One region of the Streptomyces sp. NPDC096079 genome, then DNA from elsewhere that is predicted to be linked to it. Evidence: riboswitches for the same ligand, from Rfam matches in the RefSeq annotation. Region 1 holds a riboswitch; each other region holds the start of a gene.
What was found. Region 1 has a riboswitch for cobalamin ahead of cobN (cobaltochelatase subunit CobN). Riboswitches for the same ligand answer to the same signal wherever they lie in the genome.
Positions count from the first base shown of each region.

Region 2: it holds a riboswitch for cobalamin, as region 1 does, so the genes downstream of both, ABTY59_RS33105 (energy-coupling factor ABC transporter permease) here and cobN (cobaltochelatase subunit CobN) in region 1, are expected to answer to the same signal.
Region 3: it holds a riboswitch for cobalamin, as region 1 does, so the genes downstream of both, ABTY59_RS00110 (ribonucleoside-diphosphate reductase subunit alpha) here and cobN (cobaltochelatase subunit CobN) in region 1, are expected to answer to the same signal.

Region 1 is NZ_JBEOST010000003.1:356,427-362,016, reverse strand. It holds gene cobN (cobaltochelatase subunit CobN) at 1-3,014, opposite strand, end outside; cobalamin riboswitch at 3,053-3,180, opposite strand; gene ABTY59_RS09070 (ferredoxin-like domain-containing protein) at 3,259-4,485, shown strand; gene ABTY59_RS09065 (precorrin-8X methylmutase) at 4,482-5,135, shown strand; gene ABTY59_RS09060 (precorrin-2 C(20)-methyltransferase) at 5,132-5,590, shown strand, end outside.
Region 2 is NZ_JBEOST010000025.1:92,763-98,352, forward strand. It holds gene ABTY59_RS33090 (ATP-binding cassette domain-containing protein) at 1-860, opposite strand, end outside; gene cbiQ (cobalt ECF transporter T component CbiQ) at 857-1,606, opposite strand; gene ABTY59_RS33100 (energy-coupling factor ABC transporter substrate-binding protein) at 1,613-2,014, opposite strand; gene ABTY59_RS33105 (energy-coupling factor ABC transporter permease) at 2,011-2,709, opposite strand; cobalamin riboswitch at 2,739-2,944, opposite strand; gene ABTY59_RS33110 (PTS-dependent dihydroxyacetone kinase phosphotransferase subunit DhaM) at 3,023-3,430, opposite strand; gene dhaL (dihydroxyacetone kinase subunit DhaL) at 3,427-4,008, opposite strand; gene dhaK (dihydroxyacetone kinase subunit DhaK) at 4,076-5,068, opposite strand; gene ABTY59_RS33125 (alpha-ketoglutarate-dependent dioxygenase AlkB) at 5,083-5,590, opposite strand, start outside.
Region 3 is NZ_JBEOST010000001.1:20,519-26,108, reverse strand. It holds gene def (peptide deformylase) at 1-193, shown strand, start outside; gene ABTY59_RS00115 (ribonucleotide-diphosphate reductase subunit beta) at 258-1,274, opposite strand; gene ABTY59_RS00110 (ribonucleoside-diphosphate reductase subunit alpha) at 1,274-3,628, opposite strand; cobalamin riboswitch at 3,761-3,896, opposite strand; gene ABTY59_RS00105 (GNAT family N-acetyltransferase) at 3,938-4,438, opposite strand; gene mctP (monocarboxylate uptake permease MctP) at 4,514-5,590, opposite strand, start outside.

The DNA.
Region 1 (5,590 bases):
CCCCGCCCGTACGCGTACCCGCCCCACACCGTGTACACCTCGGCCAGGTCGGCGTCCGTGCGCCAGTCCCGCGAGTCGATCAGCTGGAGGATGCCCGCGCCGTACGTGCCGGGGCGCGAGCCGAAGATACGGGTGGTGGCGCGCCGCTCGTCGCCGTGCTCGGCGAGGTCGGCCTGCGCGTGCGCCCGGACGTGGTTGTCCTCGGCGGACTCGCCCTCCAGGCCCGCCACGAGCCGCACGGCGTCATCGAGGAGCCCGATGACGTGCGGGAACGCGTCCCGGAAGAAGCCCGAGATGCGCAGCGTCACGTCGACGCGCGGACGGCCGAGCTCGGCGAGCGGGATCGCCTCCAGGCCGTTCACCCGGCGCGAGGCCTCGTCCCACAGCGGACGGACGCCGAGCAGCGCGAGCGCCTCGGCGACGTCGTCGCCGGCCGTGCGCATCGCGCTCGTGCCCCACAGGGAGAGACCGACCGAGGTCGGCCACGCGCCGTTGTCGTCGCGGTAGCGCGTGAGCAGCGAGTCGGCGAGCGCCTGGCCGGTCTCCCAGGCCAGCCGGGACGGCACGGCCTTCGGGTCGACGGAGTAGAAGTTGCGGCCGGTCGGCAGGACGTTGACCAGGCCCCGGAGCGGGGAGCCGGACGGGCCCGCCGGGACGAAGCCGCCGTTCAGGGCGTGCACGGCGTGCGCCAGCTCGTCGGTGGTGGCGGCGAGGCGCGGCACGACCTGCTCGCAGGCGAAGCGCAGCACGGCCTGGACCTCGGAGCCGTACGCGGCGGCGACCGCCGGGACCGCGTCCGCGGACCAGCCCGCCTCCTCCATCGCCTCGACCAGCTCGCGGGCCTTCGCCTCCGCCTCGTCGGCGGTGGTGCGGGTCGCCGCCGACTCGTCCAGGCCGAGGGCCTCGCGCAGACCGGGCAGCGCCTGCGTGCCGCCCCAGATCTGGCGGGCGCGCAGGATGGACAGGACCAGGTTGACCCGGGCCTCGCCCTCCGGGGCGCCGCCGAGGACGTGCAGCCCGTCGCGGATCTGGGCGTCCTTGACCTCGCACAGCCAGCCGTCGACGTGCAGCAGGAAGTCGTCGAAGCCGTCGTCCTCCGGGCGCTCCTCCAGACCGAGGTCGTGGTCGAGCTTGGCGGCCTGGATCAGGGTCCAGATCTGGGCGCGGATCGCGGGCAGCTTCGCCGGGTCCATGGAGGAGATCTGCGCGTACTCGTCGAGCAGCTGCTCCAGGCGCGCGATGTCGCCGTACGAGTCGGCGCGGGCCATCGGCGGCACCAGGTGGTCGACCAGGGTCGCGTGGACGCGCCGCTTGGCCTGGGTGCCCTCGCCCGGGTCGTTGACCAGGAACGGGTAGATCAGCGGGATGTCGCCAAGGGCCGCGTCGGGGCCGCAGGCGGCGGACAGGCCGGCGTTCTTGCCGGGCAGCCACTCCAGGTTGCCGTGCTTGCCCAGGTGGACCATGGCGTCGGCGCCGAAGCCGCCGTCCTCGGCGCGTGCGGCGATCCAGCGGTAGGCGGCCAGGTAGTGGTGGGACGGCGGGAGATCGGGGTCGTGGTAGATCGCGATCGGGTTCTCGCCGAAGCCGCGCGGCGGCTGGATGAGGACCAGCAGGTTCCCGCGCCGCAGGGCGGCGAGGACGATGTCGCCCTCCGGGTTGCGGGACCGGTCGAGGAACATCTCGCCGGGCGCCGGGCCCCAGTGCTCCTCGACCTGCTCGCGGAGCTCGGCGGGCAGCGTCGCGTACCAGCGCTTGTAGTCGGCGGCCGGGATGCGGACCGGGTTCTTCGCGAGCTGCTCCTCGGTCAGCCAGTCCTGGTCGTGGCCGCCGGCCTCGATGAGGGCGTAGATCAGCTCGTCGCCGTCTCCGGAGACGACACCGGGGAGGTCGTCGGCGGGCCCGAAGTCGTACCCCTCCGCCATGAGCCGGCGCAGCAGCGAGACGGCGGAGGCGGGGGTGTCGAGACCGACCGCGTTGCCGATGCGGGAGTGCTTCGTCGGGTACGCGGAGAGGACGAGCGCCAGCCGCTTCTCGGCGTTCGGGATGTGGCGGAGCCGGGCGTGCCGGACGGCGATCCCGGCGACGCGGGCCGCGCGCTCGGCGTCGGCGACGTACGCGGGCAGACCGTCGGCGTCGATCTCCTTGAAGGAGAACGGGACGGTGATGAGGCGGCCGTCGAACTCCGGCACGGCGACCTGGCTCGCGGCGTCCAGCGGGGACAGGCCCTCGTCGTTCTCCTCCCACGCGGACCGGGAGCCGGTCAGGCACAGGGCCTGGAGGATCGGCACGTCGAGCGCGGCGAGCGCACCCGCGTCCCAGGCCTCCTCGTCGCCGCCGGCCTGCGCCTCGGCCGGCTTGGTGCCGCCCGCCGCGAGGACGGTGGTGACGATCGCGTCGGCCGTGCGCAGCGTCTCGACGAGCTCCGCCTCGGGCGCCCGCAGGGACGCCACGTACAGCGGGAGGGCCCGCGCGCCCGCGTCCTCGACCGCCCGGCACAGGGCGTCGACGAAGGCGGTGTTCCCGCTCATGTGGTGGGCGCGGTAGTACAGCACGGCGACGGTCGGGCCGTCGGTGTCCTTCGCGGTCCGCTCCAGCGGGCCCCAGGTGGGCGCGGCGGCCGGGGCCTCGAAGCCGTGGCCGGTGAGCAGGACCGTGTCGGAGAGGAAGCGGGCCAGCTGCTCCAGGTTGGCCGGGCCGCCGTGCGCCAGATAGGCGTGCGCCTCGGTGGCGACGCCGACCGGGACGGTGGAGGCCTCCATCAGCTGGGCGTCGGGGGCCTGTTCGCCGCTGAGCACGACGACCGGCTTCCCGGCGGCCAGGATCGTGTCCAGGCCCTCCTGCCAGGAGCGGACGCCGCCGAGGAGCCGGACGACGACCAGGTCGACGCCGTCGAGCAGGGCCGGGAGGTCGGCGAGGGGGAGCCGGGAGGGATTGGCGAAGCGGTACTCCACCGGCCCTCCGGCCGCGCGGGCGCTGAGCAGGTCGGTGTCGGAGTGCGACAGCAGCAGGAGCATGGCGAGCTCAGGCCTTCCTCGGGGTTGTCCGCGCCCCGGGTGGTCAGATGGACGACGGGAGTTCCTGACTCACCCGCGGGTGCGGGCTCACAGTGGCGGGACCGCGCCGGATTCTCACCGGGCTTCCTCCCCGGGGTCCTGGGACCCCATGCCGATCTGCATCCTAGATCGTGACGTCGGCGGGCCCCAGGGAGCGGCGGGGTCGACCGGATCACACCCGGTGGCCGGGCGGTTCCCCGTGGGTATGCTCGCCGCCATGCCGCCCACCCCGCCCCCGACGCCCGCACCGGGCGACGTTCGCGTACGGGACCGTGGCGACGCCTGCCCCGGGGCGCTGCGCCTGCACCCCGCCGACGACGGACGCCTGGCCCGACTGCGCCTGCCCGCAGGACGCCTGACGCCCCCTCAGGCCGAGGTCCTCGCCCGAGCGGCCGAGACGCTCGGCGACGGGCGCATCAGCATCACCTCGCGCGGCAACGCCGAGCTGCGCGGCCTCTCCGAGGACTGCGGGGCGGACCTCGCGTCCCTGCTGGCCGGGGCGGGCCTGCTGCCCTCCCCCACCCACGAGCGCGTCCGCAACATCGTGGCCTCGCCCGGGGCGGGACTCGACGGACTCGGGCACGCCGACGTGCAGTTGTGGGCCCGCGACCTGGACGCGGCCCTGTGCGCCGAGCCGCGGGCGGCGTCCCTTTCGGGACGGTTCCTGTTCGTCCTGGACGACGGGCGCGGGGACGTCGCCGGGCTCGGCGGCGATGTGAGCTTGATCGCAGGACGGAACGGATCCGTCCGGCTGCTCCTCGGCTCCCGGGCCTTCCTCCTCGCCGCAGCCGACGCCGTCAGGGCCGCCCTCGCCGCCGCCCTCGCGTTCCTGAACGCGAGCGAGGCCGCCGGGACCGGGGCCTGGCGCCCGCACGAGCTGCCCGAGACGCACGTGCCCGACTGGGCCGGGGCGCTCGCGGAGGCCGGCATCACGGCGGAGCCCGTACCCGTACCCGCGCTCGCCGTGTCCCCGCCGCCCGCGCCGGGGCCGCTCGGCGACCGCGCCCTGCACGTCCTCGCCCCGCTCGGCCGGCTCACCGCCGCCCAGCTGCGGGCCCTGACCGACGGAGCCGGCGAACTCCGGCTCACCCCGTGGCGCGGGGTGGTCGCGGTGACGGCCCCCGGGGCGCTCCCGGCCCTGGAGGCCCACGGCCTGATCACCCGCGCCGACGCGCCCGGCGCCCGGGTCACCGCCTGCACCGGACGCCCCGGCTGCGCCAAGTCCCTCGCGGACGTCCGGGCGGACGCCCTCGCCGCGCCCCCGGGCCCGCTGCCCGTGCACTTCTCCGGCTGCGCGCGCCGCTGCGGCCACCCGCGCGGCACCTGGGTCGACGTCCTCGCCACCGGCGACGACAGCTACCTGGTGGACGGCGTCCCCACCTCCCGTACCGCCCTGCCCGAAGCAGTGACCAAGGCCCGCACGACGAGATGAGCGAGAGCACCAGGATGTTCGACTACGAGAAGGACGGGACGGAGATCTACCGCCGGTCCTTTGCCACGATCCGCGCCGAGGCGGACCTCGCGGACCTGCCCGCCGACGTCGCCCAGGTGGCGGTCCGGATGATCCACGCCTGCGGCATGACCGACCTCGTGCAGGACATCGCGTACTCCCCCCGGGTCGTCGCGAACGCCCGCGCCGCCCTCCAGGCCGGCGCGCCCATCCTCTGCGACGCCCAGATGGTCGCCAGCGGCGTCACCCGCAAGCGGCTGCCCGCCGACAACGAGGTCCTCTGCGCCCTGTCCGACCCGGCCGTCCCCGGTCTCGCCGCCGAACTCGGCACCACCCGCTCCGCCGCCGCCCTCGAACTGTGGCGCGACCGCCTCGAAGGGTCCGTCGTCGCCATCGGCAACGCGCCGACCGCCCTCTTCCACCTCCTGGAGATGATCGCGAAGGGCGCCGGGAAGCCGGCCGCCGTCCTCGGCATCCCCGTCGGCTTCATCGGCGCCGCCGAGTCCAAGGACGCCCTGGCCGAGAACACCCTCGGCCTCGACTACCTGGTCGTGCGGGGCCGGCGCGGCGGCAGCGCGATGACGGCCGCCGCGCTCAACGCCCTCGCCCACGAAGCGGAGATCCAGGCATGACGACCGTGACCGGAAAGCTGTACGGGGTCGGCCTCGGCCCCGGCGACCCGAACCTGATGACCGTCGCCGCCGTCAGGGCCATCGCCTCGGCCGACGTCATCGCCTACCACTCGGCCCGCCACGGCCGGTCCATAGCCCGCTCCATCGCCGCCGAGCACATCCGCGAGAACCACGTCGAGGAGCGGCTGATGTACCCGCTCACGGTGGAGACCACGGACCACCCGGGCGGCTACCGGGGCGCGCTGAACGACTTCTACGAGGAGGCCTCGGCCCGCCTCGCCGCCCACCTCGACGCCGGCCGCACCGTCGCCGTGCTCGCCGAGGGCGACCCGCTCTTCTACGGCTCGTACCAGCACATGCACAAGCGGCTCGCCGACCGCTACGACACCACCGTCATCCCCGGCGTGACCTCGGTCAGCGCCGCCGCCGCCCGGCTCGGCGAGCCGCTGTGCGAG
Region 2 (5,590 bases), on a different contig from region 1:
ACCGGGCGGCCCGGCCCCGTCACCCCGGCGGCGGCCCACACGTCGAGCTCCTCCGGCGTACGGGGCTCCGCCGCGCCCGCGCCCAGCAGACCGTGCGCCCGCAGAAGACGGGCCACCGAGGTGCCCCAAGGGCGGCGCAGCCGGGCCGCCGCCAGCAGGTCGTCATCCGCCAGCAGCTCGGCGACCGGGCCGGTGCGCAGCCCGGCCGGGGAGAGCACTGCCGCGTCGTCGGCCCAGCGCAGCGCCAGGTCCACGTCGTGCGTGGCCATCACCACCGTCGTCCCCGCCTCCCGCAGCCGGGCGAGGGCGTCGAGCAGCCGCTCCTGCCCGTGCGGGTCGAGACCGGCCGTCGGCTCGTCCATGATCAGCACCCGGGGACGCATCGCCACGGCGCCCGCGATCGCCGCCCGCTTCCGCTGCCCGTACGACAGCAGATGCGTCGGCCGGTCCTCCAGGGCCACGATGTCCAGCGCCTCCAGGGCCTCCCGCACCCGGAGCCGCACCTCCTCCTCCGGCAGCCCCAGATTCATCGGACCGAACGACACGTCCTGCCCGACCGAGGCCGCGAACAGCTGGTCGTCCGGGTCCTGCACGACCAGCTGCACCGTGGTCCGCAGCCGGGTCAGCCCCTTCCGGTCGTACGCCACCTCCGCCCCGTCCAGCAGCAGCGCCCCGCTCCCGCACCGCAGGCCCCCGCTGAGGAGCCGCAGCAGCGTCGTCTTGCCCCCGCCGTTGCGGCCGAGCAGCGCGATCGCCCGCCCCTCCGCCACGGCGAAGTCCACACCGGACAGGACCGCGGGCCCGTCCTCGTAGGCGAAACCCGCCTTCACCAGCTCCACGACGGGGGTCGGAGACGTCACGGAAGGAACCTTTCCGATACGAGGGTGAGGGCGACGAGCCCCGCGAGGAGCGCGCCCGTCGCCGAGAGGAACCGCCGGGACACCGCGCAGGCCGGCACCAGGACCCGCAGCGTCCCGTCGTAGCCGCGCCCGGCGAGCCCCGACTGCAGGCGCTGTGCCCGGTCGAAGGCCCGGACGAAGGCGGTCGCGCCGAGCCCGGCGAGCGAACGCCAGGTCGCGGCCCTGGTGGTGTGGCCGAGCCGGGAAGCCTGGGCCTGCCGGATCTTCGTCAGCGCGTCGAGCAGCAGGAAGATGATCCGGTACATCACGAGCGCCACGTCCACCACCGGCGCCGGCACGCCCGCCCGGACGAGCCGGGGCAGCACGTCGGACACCGGCGTCGTGAAGGCGAAGAGCAGCACCCCCAGGGAGGCCGAGGCGGTCCGCAGCAGCAACTCGCCCGCGTGCGCGGGGCCGTCGGGCGCCAGGGCCACCAGCCCCCTCGTACCGCCCACCTCGAAGAGCAGCGGCACCGCGCCCGTGACGCAGAAGCCCAGCGGGATGCGGAAGGCCCGCCACAGCTGACGGCCCGGCACACCGGCCGGGCCGAGCAGCACCGCGAGCGTCGCCGCCGCGACGAGCACAGCGCCCGGCCACGGCGGCAGGGACACCGCGCACAGGGTCAGACCGAAGCCGAGGACCGCCTTCTCCACGGGATGGCGGCGGCGCCAGCGACTGCTGTGCGCCGCCGCGTCGATCGGCAGCATCGGCGGCTACGCGCCCGTGCCGTCGATCGGACCCGGACCGGCCTCGGACGCCCCCGCGGCCCCGGCCGCGTCGGAGCCCCCGGCCGACTCGGCGGTCTCCGCCGCCGCGCGGGCCGCGCCCTGCCGGCGGCCGCGACGGAGACCGAAGTAGTACGCCAGGACACCGGCGCCCAGCGCCGCCTGGAGGGCGAAGAGCGCCGACTCGATCTCACCGGAGGGCGGCTCGTACAGCGGGCTGAACCACGGCTCGTAGTCCGGCTGGAGCTCCGTGATCGCGGTCTCCGCCTCCGCGTCCGCCCCCGTGAACGGCTCCTCCTTGTGGTCGCCGAGGCCCAGCGCGAGCGGCAGGACCGCCAGCGCGGCGACCAGGAGCAGCAGCAGCGCGTTGATCTTCGTGTTGCGGCTCATCGCGCGGCCACCTCCTCCTGGCGCTCCGCCGCCGGCCGGCCCAGGACGCCGAGCCGCATCAGGTCGCCCTTGCTGGACTGCGTGAGCAGCCGCATCACCAGCACCGTGAGCAGGCCCTCGCTCACCGCCAGCGGAATCTGGGTCACGGCGAAGATCCCGCCGAACTTGGCCAGCGCGCCGGGCACACCGCTGCCGGGGTCCGGGAAGGCGAGCGCCAGCTGCACGCTGGTGACGCAGTACGTGGACAGGTCGGCGACGAACGCGCCGAAGAAGACGGCCACCATCAGCGGCGTGCCGAACCGCCGCAGCAGCCGGTACGTCCCGTACCCGGCCCAGGGCCCGACGATCGCCATCGAGAAGGCGTTCGCGCCGAGCGTGGTGAGCCCCCCGTGCGCGAGCAACAGGGCCTGGAACAGCAGGGTGATCGTCCCCAGGACCGCCATGATCGGCGGCCGGAACAGGATCGCGCCCAGCCCCGTACCGGTCGGATGGGAACAACTGCCGGTGACGGAAGGCAACTTGAGTGCCGACAGGACGAACGTGAAGGCGCCGGAGGCGCCGAGCAGCAGGGTGGACTCGGGGTTCGACCGTACTTCGCGGGTGAGCGCGCGCACCCCGTGGGCGACGAACGGAGCGGCCGCGACGCCCCAGGCCGCGGCGTGCACAGGGGGCAGGTAGCCCTCGGCTATATGCATGGTGGGGAAACCCTCTCCAGCACCTCGTGGATGGACAACGCACCCCGGCCGGTCTCCTGGCTGACGGTCATACGGCCCGACTCCGCCTTCCCACACCGCCGCGGTCTCCCGCGTCGGTCCAGTGGCTTCCCCGAGGTGTTCCCCCCGGGGGTGGAGCCGGACCTCCCGATCACAGTGGCGAGGGCCGCACCGGTACCGCACCGGTTTCCCGTACACCAAGGCCCTGCGACATTAGTGTGTTGACCTGCTGGATCACAACACGGTCGCCACCCGGCGCGGCCCCCCGCTCACTCCACGCACACGGCGCGCGGGCTCACTCCTTGCGGTAGGAGTACGCCTCCGAGGCCGCCGCCACCACCGCGTCCAGGTCCCCGCCGGCGCTCGCCGTCACCAGCGCGGCGACCGCTCCCTCGACGAACGGCGCGTCCACCAGGCGGGCGCCCTCGGGCAGTTCGTCGCCCTCGGCGAGCAGCGCCTTCACGGTGAGGACCGCGCTGCCCAGGTCGGCCAGCAGCGCCACCCCCGCACCCCGGTCGACGGACTCCGCCGCCCGGCGGATCAGCTCGGAACTCGTCCCGAACCCGCCGTCCGGCGCGCCGCCCGCGGGCAGCAGCGGCGCCAGGTCGCCACCGCCCGCGAGCCCCCGCGCCAGCTCGGCCACCGCCGCCGCGACCGCCGCGCTGTGCGAGACGAGCACGATGCCCACGGGGGACCCGCTCATGCCGCACCCTCCGCCCCGGCCGTGTCGGCGAGCGCCGCGAACAGCAGCGCCGACGACGTCGCCCCCGGATCCTGATGCCCGACCGAACGCTCCCCGAGATAACTCGCCCTGCCCTTGCGCGCCCGGAGCGGCACGGTCGCGAGGGCGCCCTCCTCGGCGGCGGCCCGCGCCGCCCCGCACGAGCCCCGCAGCGCCTCCACGGCCGGCACGAGCGCGTCCACCATCGTCTTGTCGCCCACCTGCGCGCCGCCCAGCTGCGACACGGCGGCCACCCCGGCGCCCAGCGCCTCCGCCAACCGCTCCCGGGTCACCTCGCCCTCCTCGCCCAGGGCCTTGCCCGCGCGCCGCAGCAGCGTCCCGTACAGCGGTCCCGAAGCGCCGCCCACGGTGGAGATCAGCTGACGCCCGGCCGCGATGAGCACGGCGCCCGGGTTCTCCGGCGCCTCCTTCGCGAGGACGTCCGCCACGGCGGCGAAGCCCCGCCGCAGATTGGCCCCGTGGTCGGCGTCGCCGATCGCCGAGTCCAGCTCGGTCAGCCGGTCCGCCTCGCGGTCGACGAGCTCGGCCACCGCCGTCATCCAGCGCACCAGGAAGGCGGCGTCGAAGGTCTCCGTCACGAACTCGCTCCCTCGTCCCATCCCCGGCTCACCGGCCCCAGCGCAGCGCGGGCGTCCGCACCGGGGCGTCCCACAGGCGCAGCAGCTCCTCGTCGACCTCGCACAGGGTCACCGAGCACCCCGCCATGTCCAGCGACGTCACGTAGTTCCCGACCAGGGTCCGGGCGACCGGCACGTGCCGCTCGGCGAGCACCCGCTGCACCTCCGCGTTGAAGCCGTACAGCTCCAGGAGCGGTGTCGCCCCCATCCCGTTGACGAGGGCGATGACCGGTCCGGACGGCCGGAGGTCCTCGACGACGGCGTCGACGGCGAAGTCCGCGATCTCCCGGGAGGTCATCATGGCCCGCCGCTCCCGGCCCGGCTCGCCGTGGATGCCGATGCCCAACTCCAGCTCCCCCTCCGGGAGATCGAAGGTCGGACTGCCCTTCGCGGGGGTCGTGCAGGCACTCAGCGCCACCCCGAAGGACCGGGACCGCTCGTCGACCCGGCGGGCGATCGACTCCACCCGCTCCAGCGGGGCGCCCTCCTCGGCGGCGGCGCCCGCGATCTTCTCCACGAACAGCGTGGCCCCGGTGCCGCGCCGGCCGGCGGTGTACAGGCTGTCCGTCACGGCCACGTCGTCGTCCACGAGGACCTTGGCGACCTGGATGCCCTCGTCCTCGGCGAGCTCCGCCGCCATCTCGAAGTTCAGCACGTCGCCGGTGTAGTTCTTGATGATGAACAGCACCCCGGCACCGCTGTCGACGGCGGCCGCGGCACGCACCATCTGCTGGGGAACCGGCGACGTGAAAACGGCCCCGGGGCACGCGGCGTCGAGCATCCCGGGCCCCACGAACCCCGCGTGCAGGGGCTCGTGCCCGGACCCGCCGCCGGACACCAGCGCGACCTTGCCGGCCACGGGCGCGTCCCGGCGGACCACGACCCGCTCCTCGACGTCCACGGTCAGTTCGGGGTGCGCGGCGGCCATCCCCCGCAGGGCGTCGGAGACGACGGTCTCCGGAACGTTGATCAACATGCGCATCGGAACCTCCAGGGTCAGACGGGCGGCATCAGATCGCTCTCGCTGATGGTGTACGTCAGCGGGGGGTAGACGAAGTCCGTTTCCTGGTTCTCGCGGCGGCGGAGTCGGAAGAATTCACGCCTCTGCTCGTCGTCGGCCGGCGTCAGGCGCGTGCCCTCGGGAAGGAGCGCCCGGCCTTCGTGGAAACGGAGGACGGTCCTGGACGTCCGGAACGTGACGCCCAGCCACCGGTTGTCCGCCGGCCCGCCGGGCGCGTCCAGGACGATCCTGTGCCGGAAGCACCGGTTCGCCGCGACGGAGAACACGACGGCACTGTGGTGGGAGAGAGGGATCTCGAACGTCTCGCCGACGGACTCCTTCGACTCGACGACCAGCTTTCTCGGCGGGCCCGCCTCGGGGTACCGGTAGCAGGAGAAGACCGCGATGTGGGAGTCGCCGGCCAGGTCGAGGGCCTGGTCGCAGTGGCCGCCCATGGTGGTGTAGGCGTTCGTGTAGTTCTCGATGAGCGCGTTGTCGAAGCCG
Region 3 (5,590 bases), on a different contig from region 1:
GCACGGCCAGGACTCCCAGGGCAACCCGATCAAGGTCCGGGGCACCGGCTACTTCGCCCGCTGCCTCCAGCACGAGACGGACCACCTGTACGGCTTCCTGTACATCGACAAGCTGTCGAAGCGGGACCGCAAGGACGCCCTGCGCCAGATGGCCGAGGGCACCCCGCGCTACCCGGTCGTCGCCAACGACTGACGCGCGCACGCAGACGCGCGAGGGCCCCGCTCCTCTCCAGGAGCGGGGCCCTCGTGCGTACCGGCTAGAAGTCCTCGTCGAGGTCCACCGAGCCCTCGACCGCCACCTGGTAGGCGGACGGGCGGCGCTCGAAGAAGTTGGTCAGTTCCTGGACGCCCTGGAGCTCCATGAAGGAGAAGGGGTTCTCGGAGCCGAACACCGGGGCGAAGCCGAGGCGCTGGAGGCGCTGGTCGGCGACGCACTGGAGGTACTCGCGCATCGACTCGGTGTTCATGCCCGGCAGGCCGTCGCCGCACAGGTCACGGCCGAACTGGAGCTCCGCCTCGACGGCCTCCTTCAGCATGTCGGTGACCTGCTGCTGGAGCGCGTCGTCGAACAGCTCCGGCTCCTCCTTGCGGACGGTGTCCACGACCTCGAAGGCGAAGTTCATGTGCATCGTCTCGTCGCGGAACACCCAGTTGGTGCCCGTCGCCAGGCCGTGCAGCAGGCCGCGGGACCGGAACCAGTAGACGTAGGCGAAGGCGCCGTAGAAGAACAGGCCCTCGATGCACGCCGCGAAGCAGATGAGGTTCAGCAGGAAGCGGCGGCGGTCGGCGGCCGTCTCCAGCTTCTCGATCTTCTCGACCGAGTCCATCCACCGGAAGCAGAACTGCGCCTTCTCGCGGATCGAGGGGATGTTCTCCACCGCGTCGAAGGCCGCCGCGCGGTCGTCCGGGTCGGGCAGGTAGGTGTCCAGGAGCGTCAGATAGAACTGGACGTGCACGGCCTCCTCGAAGAGCTGACGCGACAGGTACAGCCGCGCCTCCGGGGAGTTGATGTGCTTGTACAGCGTCAGGACCAGGTTGTTCGCCACGATCGAGTCGCCCGTCGCGAAGAACGCGACCAGCCGGCCGATCATGTGCTGCTCACCGGGGGTGAGCTTGGCGAGGTCGGCGACGTCCGAGTGGAGGTCGACCTCCTCCACGGTCCAGGTGTTCTTGATGGCGTCCCGGTAGCGCTCGTAGAAGTCCGGGTAGCGCATGGGGCGGAGCGTGAGCTCGAAGCCCGGGTCCAGGAGGTTCTTCTTCTCGGTGGAGCTCATTACTGGCAGGCCTCGCAGGACTCGGGGTTCTCAAGGGAGCAGGCGATCGCGTCGGTGTCGGGGGCCGCCTGCTGGACGGGGATCGGGGCGGCGGCCTGGGCGGCGCGGGCGATCCGGGTCGCCGGGCGGGAGCGCAGGTAGTACGTCGTCTTCAGCCCCTGCTTCCAGGCGTACGCGTACATCGACGACAGCTTGCCGATCGTCGGCGTCTCCATGAACAGGTTCAGGGACTGCGACTGGTCCAGGAAGGGGGTGCGGGCGGCGGCCATGTCGATGAGGCCGCGCTGCGGGATCTCCCAGGCCGTGCGGTACAGCTCGCGCACCTCGGCCGGGACCCAGGTGAAGCCGGCCACCGAGCCGTTGGAGTCGCGCAGCGCCTCGCGGGTCTGCGCGTCCCACACGCCGAGCTTCTTCAGCTCGTCGACGAGGTACGAGTTGACCTGGAGGAACTCGCCGGACAGCGTCTCGCGCTTGAACAGGTTGGAGACCTGCGGCTCGATGCACTCGTACACACCGGCGATGGAGGCGATCGTCGCCGTCGGGGCGATGGCGAGGAGGAGGCTGTTGCGCATGCCGGTCGCGGCGATGCGGGCGCGCAGCGCGGCCCAGCGCTCCGGCCAGTTCAGCTCCACGTCGTAGTGGTCGGGGTGCAGGACGCCCCGGGCGGTGCGGGTCTCCTCCCAGGCGGGGAGCGGGCCGCTGCGCTCGGCGAGGTCGGCGGACGCCTCGTACGCGGCGAGCATGATCCGCTCGGCGATCCGGGTGGACAGGGCGCGCGCCTCGGCCGAGTCGAACGGCAGCTTCAGCTGGAAGAAGACGTCCTGGAGGCCCATCGCGCCCAGCCCCACCGGGCGCCACTTGCCGTTGGAGCGGCCCGCCTGCTCGGTCGGGTAGAAGTTGATGTCGACGACCCGGTCGAGGAAGGTGACGGCCGTGCGGACGGTCTCGTCCAGGCGCTCCCAGTCGATGTCCCCAGCGGTCACGAAGGCACCCAGGTTGACCGAGCCGAGGTTGCACACCGCGGTCTCGTCGTCGTTGGTGACCTCGATGATCTCGGTGCACAGGTTCGAGGAGTGCACCACGCGGCCGGGCAGGGCGGTCTGGTTCGCGGTCCGGTTGGAGGCGTCCTTGAACGTCATCCAGCCGTTGCCGGTCTGCGCGAGGGTCCGCATCATGCGGCCGTACAGATCGCGGGCCGGCATCGTCTTGCGGGCCAGGCCCGCGTCCTCGGCCTTGCGGTAGGCGGCGTCGAACTCCTCGCCGTACAGGTCGACGAGCTCGGGCACGTCCGCCGGGGAGAACAGCGACCACTCGGCGTCGGCGTTGACCCGGCGCATGAACTCGTCCGGGATCCAGTGCGCCAGGTTCAGGTTGTGCGTGCGGCGCTGGTCCTCGCCCGTGTTGTCGCGGAGCTCCAGGAACTCCTCGATGTCCGCGTGCCAGGTCTCCAGGTAGACCGCGGCGGCGCCCTTGCGGCGGCCGCCCTGGTTCACGGCGGCGACGGAGGCGTCGAGGGTCTTCAGGAACGGCACGATGCCGTTGGAGTGCCCGTTGGTGCCGCGGATCAGCGAACCGCGGGCGCGGATGCGGGAGTACGAGAGGCCGATGCCGCCCGCGTGCTTCGAGAGGCGCGCGACCTGGTGGTAGCGGCCGTAGATGGAGTCCAGCTCGTCCTGCGGGGAGTCCAGCAGGTAGCAGGACGACATCTGCGGGTGGCGGGTGCCGGAGTTGAAGAGCGTGGGGGAGGACGGGAGGTAGTCCAGACGGCTCATCAGGCCGTACAGGGCGGCCACCTCGTCCAGGGCGCGGACGCTGTCGTCCTCGGCGAGGCCGCAGGCGACGCGCAGCATGAAGTGCTGCGGGGTCTCGATCACCTTGCGGGTGATCGGGTGGCGCAGCAGGTAGCGCGAGTAGAGGGTGCGCAGACCGAAGTAGCCGAAGCGGTCGTCGCCGGCCGCGTCGATCGTCGCGTCGAGCCGGGCCGCGTGCAGCGTGACGAACTCGGCGGTGCGGTCGGCGATGAGGCCCTCGCGGTGACCGACGGCCACCGAGGCCGAGAAGGACACGGCACCCTGGCCGGCGGCCTCGTCGGCGATGGTGAGGGTGAGGAGCCGGGCGGCGAGCCGGGAGTACGCGGGGTCCTCGGAGATCAGGCCGGCGGCGGCCTCGGTGGCCAGCTCGCGCAGCTCCGCCTCGTCCGACGTGGCGCTGCGGCCGCGGAGCGCGGCGGCGGCGACCTTGCCGGGGTCGGTGTCCGGGAGGTCGGCGGTGAGATCGGTCAGGGTCCGCAGGAGTACGGTCCCGGGGCCGTCGTTCTCGATCGCTGCGGCCGGATCGGCGGGCGCGATGGTCACGTGGGGGCTCTCCCTCGCTCGGCTCGGGGCCAGGGCGGGGGAGGCGGGCAGGCGGGCACCCGTACGCGCGGGCGCGCCGCGTCCACCGGCCCACTCCGCGAGGCCCGGACGTCTGTGGCACCCGGAACGGACGGACCGGGTGGGCTGCCGGCAGGTCCTCGGACTCACTCCGTACGAATCCGCACGTAGCACACCGTTGCGGGACAGTTCCGGATTCGCGCCGGATTCCCCTGCGTCGACAGCGAGGACGAGCATACATGTGGGGGGCGCCCCTTCGAGCACCCCCCACATGTTGTGTCGGTCCCGGAGTTACAGTGCGAGGGCGTACGTCCGCAGAGCGTGCTCGGGGATCGGGTTCCAGTCCCGCTCGGGCGTGCGGACGAAGCCCATCCGCTCGTAGATCCGGTGCGCGGAGACCATCTTCGCGTCCGTGGAGAGCACCAGCCGGGCGCAGTCGGGCAGGGCCCGCGCCCGGTCCACGCAGGCGCGGACGAGCGCCTCTCCGACGCCCCTGCCGCGGGCTTCCGGGGCGACCACGAGCATCCGGAACTCGGCCTCGCCGGGGACGGCGATGTCGGCCCAGGGGGTGCCGCCGGCGGCGAAGGTCACCCCGCCGATGATGCCGTCGTCGGCGTCGGCGGCGACGAGCACCTCGGCCTCGCGCGCCCGCCGGGCCGTGTCGCGGAGCACGTCCAGGTAGAAGTCGTCCTCGCCGTGCAGCAGCAGCCCGTCATTCAGATAGGTGAACCCGGTGAGGTCACCGAGCTCCTCGTACTCCTCGGGCCGTACCGCCCTGATCGTGAAGTCCATGCGTCTCAGTCTGCCGCGCGCGCACGCCGGAGGGGCCCGGGATTTCCCGGGCCCCTCCGGTGACGCGTCCGTGGGTCAGTGCGTCGAGGTGCCGACCTTCGGGAGCTCGGTGCGGACACCGGCGTCGCCCGCGTCCGCCGTGTAGTCCTCGGGGGAGGTCTCGTCGACGCCCTCGGGAGCCTTCACGGCCTTGAGGACGAAGGTCAGGACGACCGTGACGACGACGTTGAGCACGAAGGCGGTGAGGCCGATGTAGCCGATCTCCCCGATGCCCGGGATCTCGGCGGAGGAGCCGCCGAAGTGCTTCTGGGTCGGGCTGGCGACGCCGTACGCGGCGGCCGTGCCGTAGACCATGCCGACGGCCCAGCCGGCGAGCAGCGCCCAGCGGTGGAACCAGCGGGTGAAGAGACCGCCGACGAGCGCCGGGAAGGTCTGCAGGATCCAGATGCCGCCGAGCAGCTGGAAGTTGATCGCGACCGTCTTGTCCATGGTGAGGACGAAGACGAGCGCGCCGACCTTCACCAGGAGCGAGACCAGCTTGGAGACCTTCGTCTCCTGGGCCGGGGTCGCGTCCTTCTTGATGAAGTCCTTGTAGATGTTGCGGGTGAAGAGGTTGGCGGCGGCGATCGACATGATCGCGGCCGGGACGAGCGCGCCGATGCCGATCGCGGCGAACGCGACGCCCGCGAACCAGTCGGGGAACATGGTCTCGAAGAGCTGCGGGATGGCGAGCTGGCCGTTCGTGACCTTGATGCCGGCGGCGATCGCCATGAAGCCGAGCAGCGCGAGCAGGCCCAGCATCAGCGAGTACAGCGGCAGGATCGTGGTGTTGCGGCGGATGACCTCGCGGCTCCGGGACGACAGGGTCGCCGTGATGGAGTGCGGGTACATGAAGAGCGCGAGCGCCGAGCCGAGCGCGAGCGTCGCGTACGTCCACTGGCCGGCCTCGCCGGGGACGAGCGCGCCCTTCGGCTTGCCGGTGGCCGGGTTGACCGTCGCGTACGCCTCGCCCGCCTTGGCGAAGATCTCGTCGAAGCCGCCCAGCTTGATCGGGATGTAGATGATCGCCACCGCGATGACGATGTAGATCAGGGTGTCCTTGACGAAGGCGATGAGCGCGGGGGCGCGCAGACCCGAGGAGTACGTGTACGC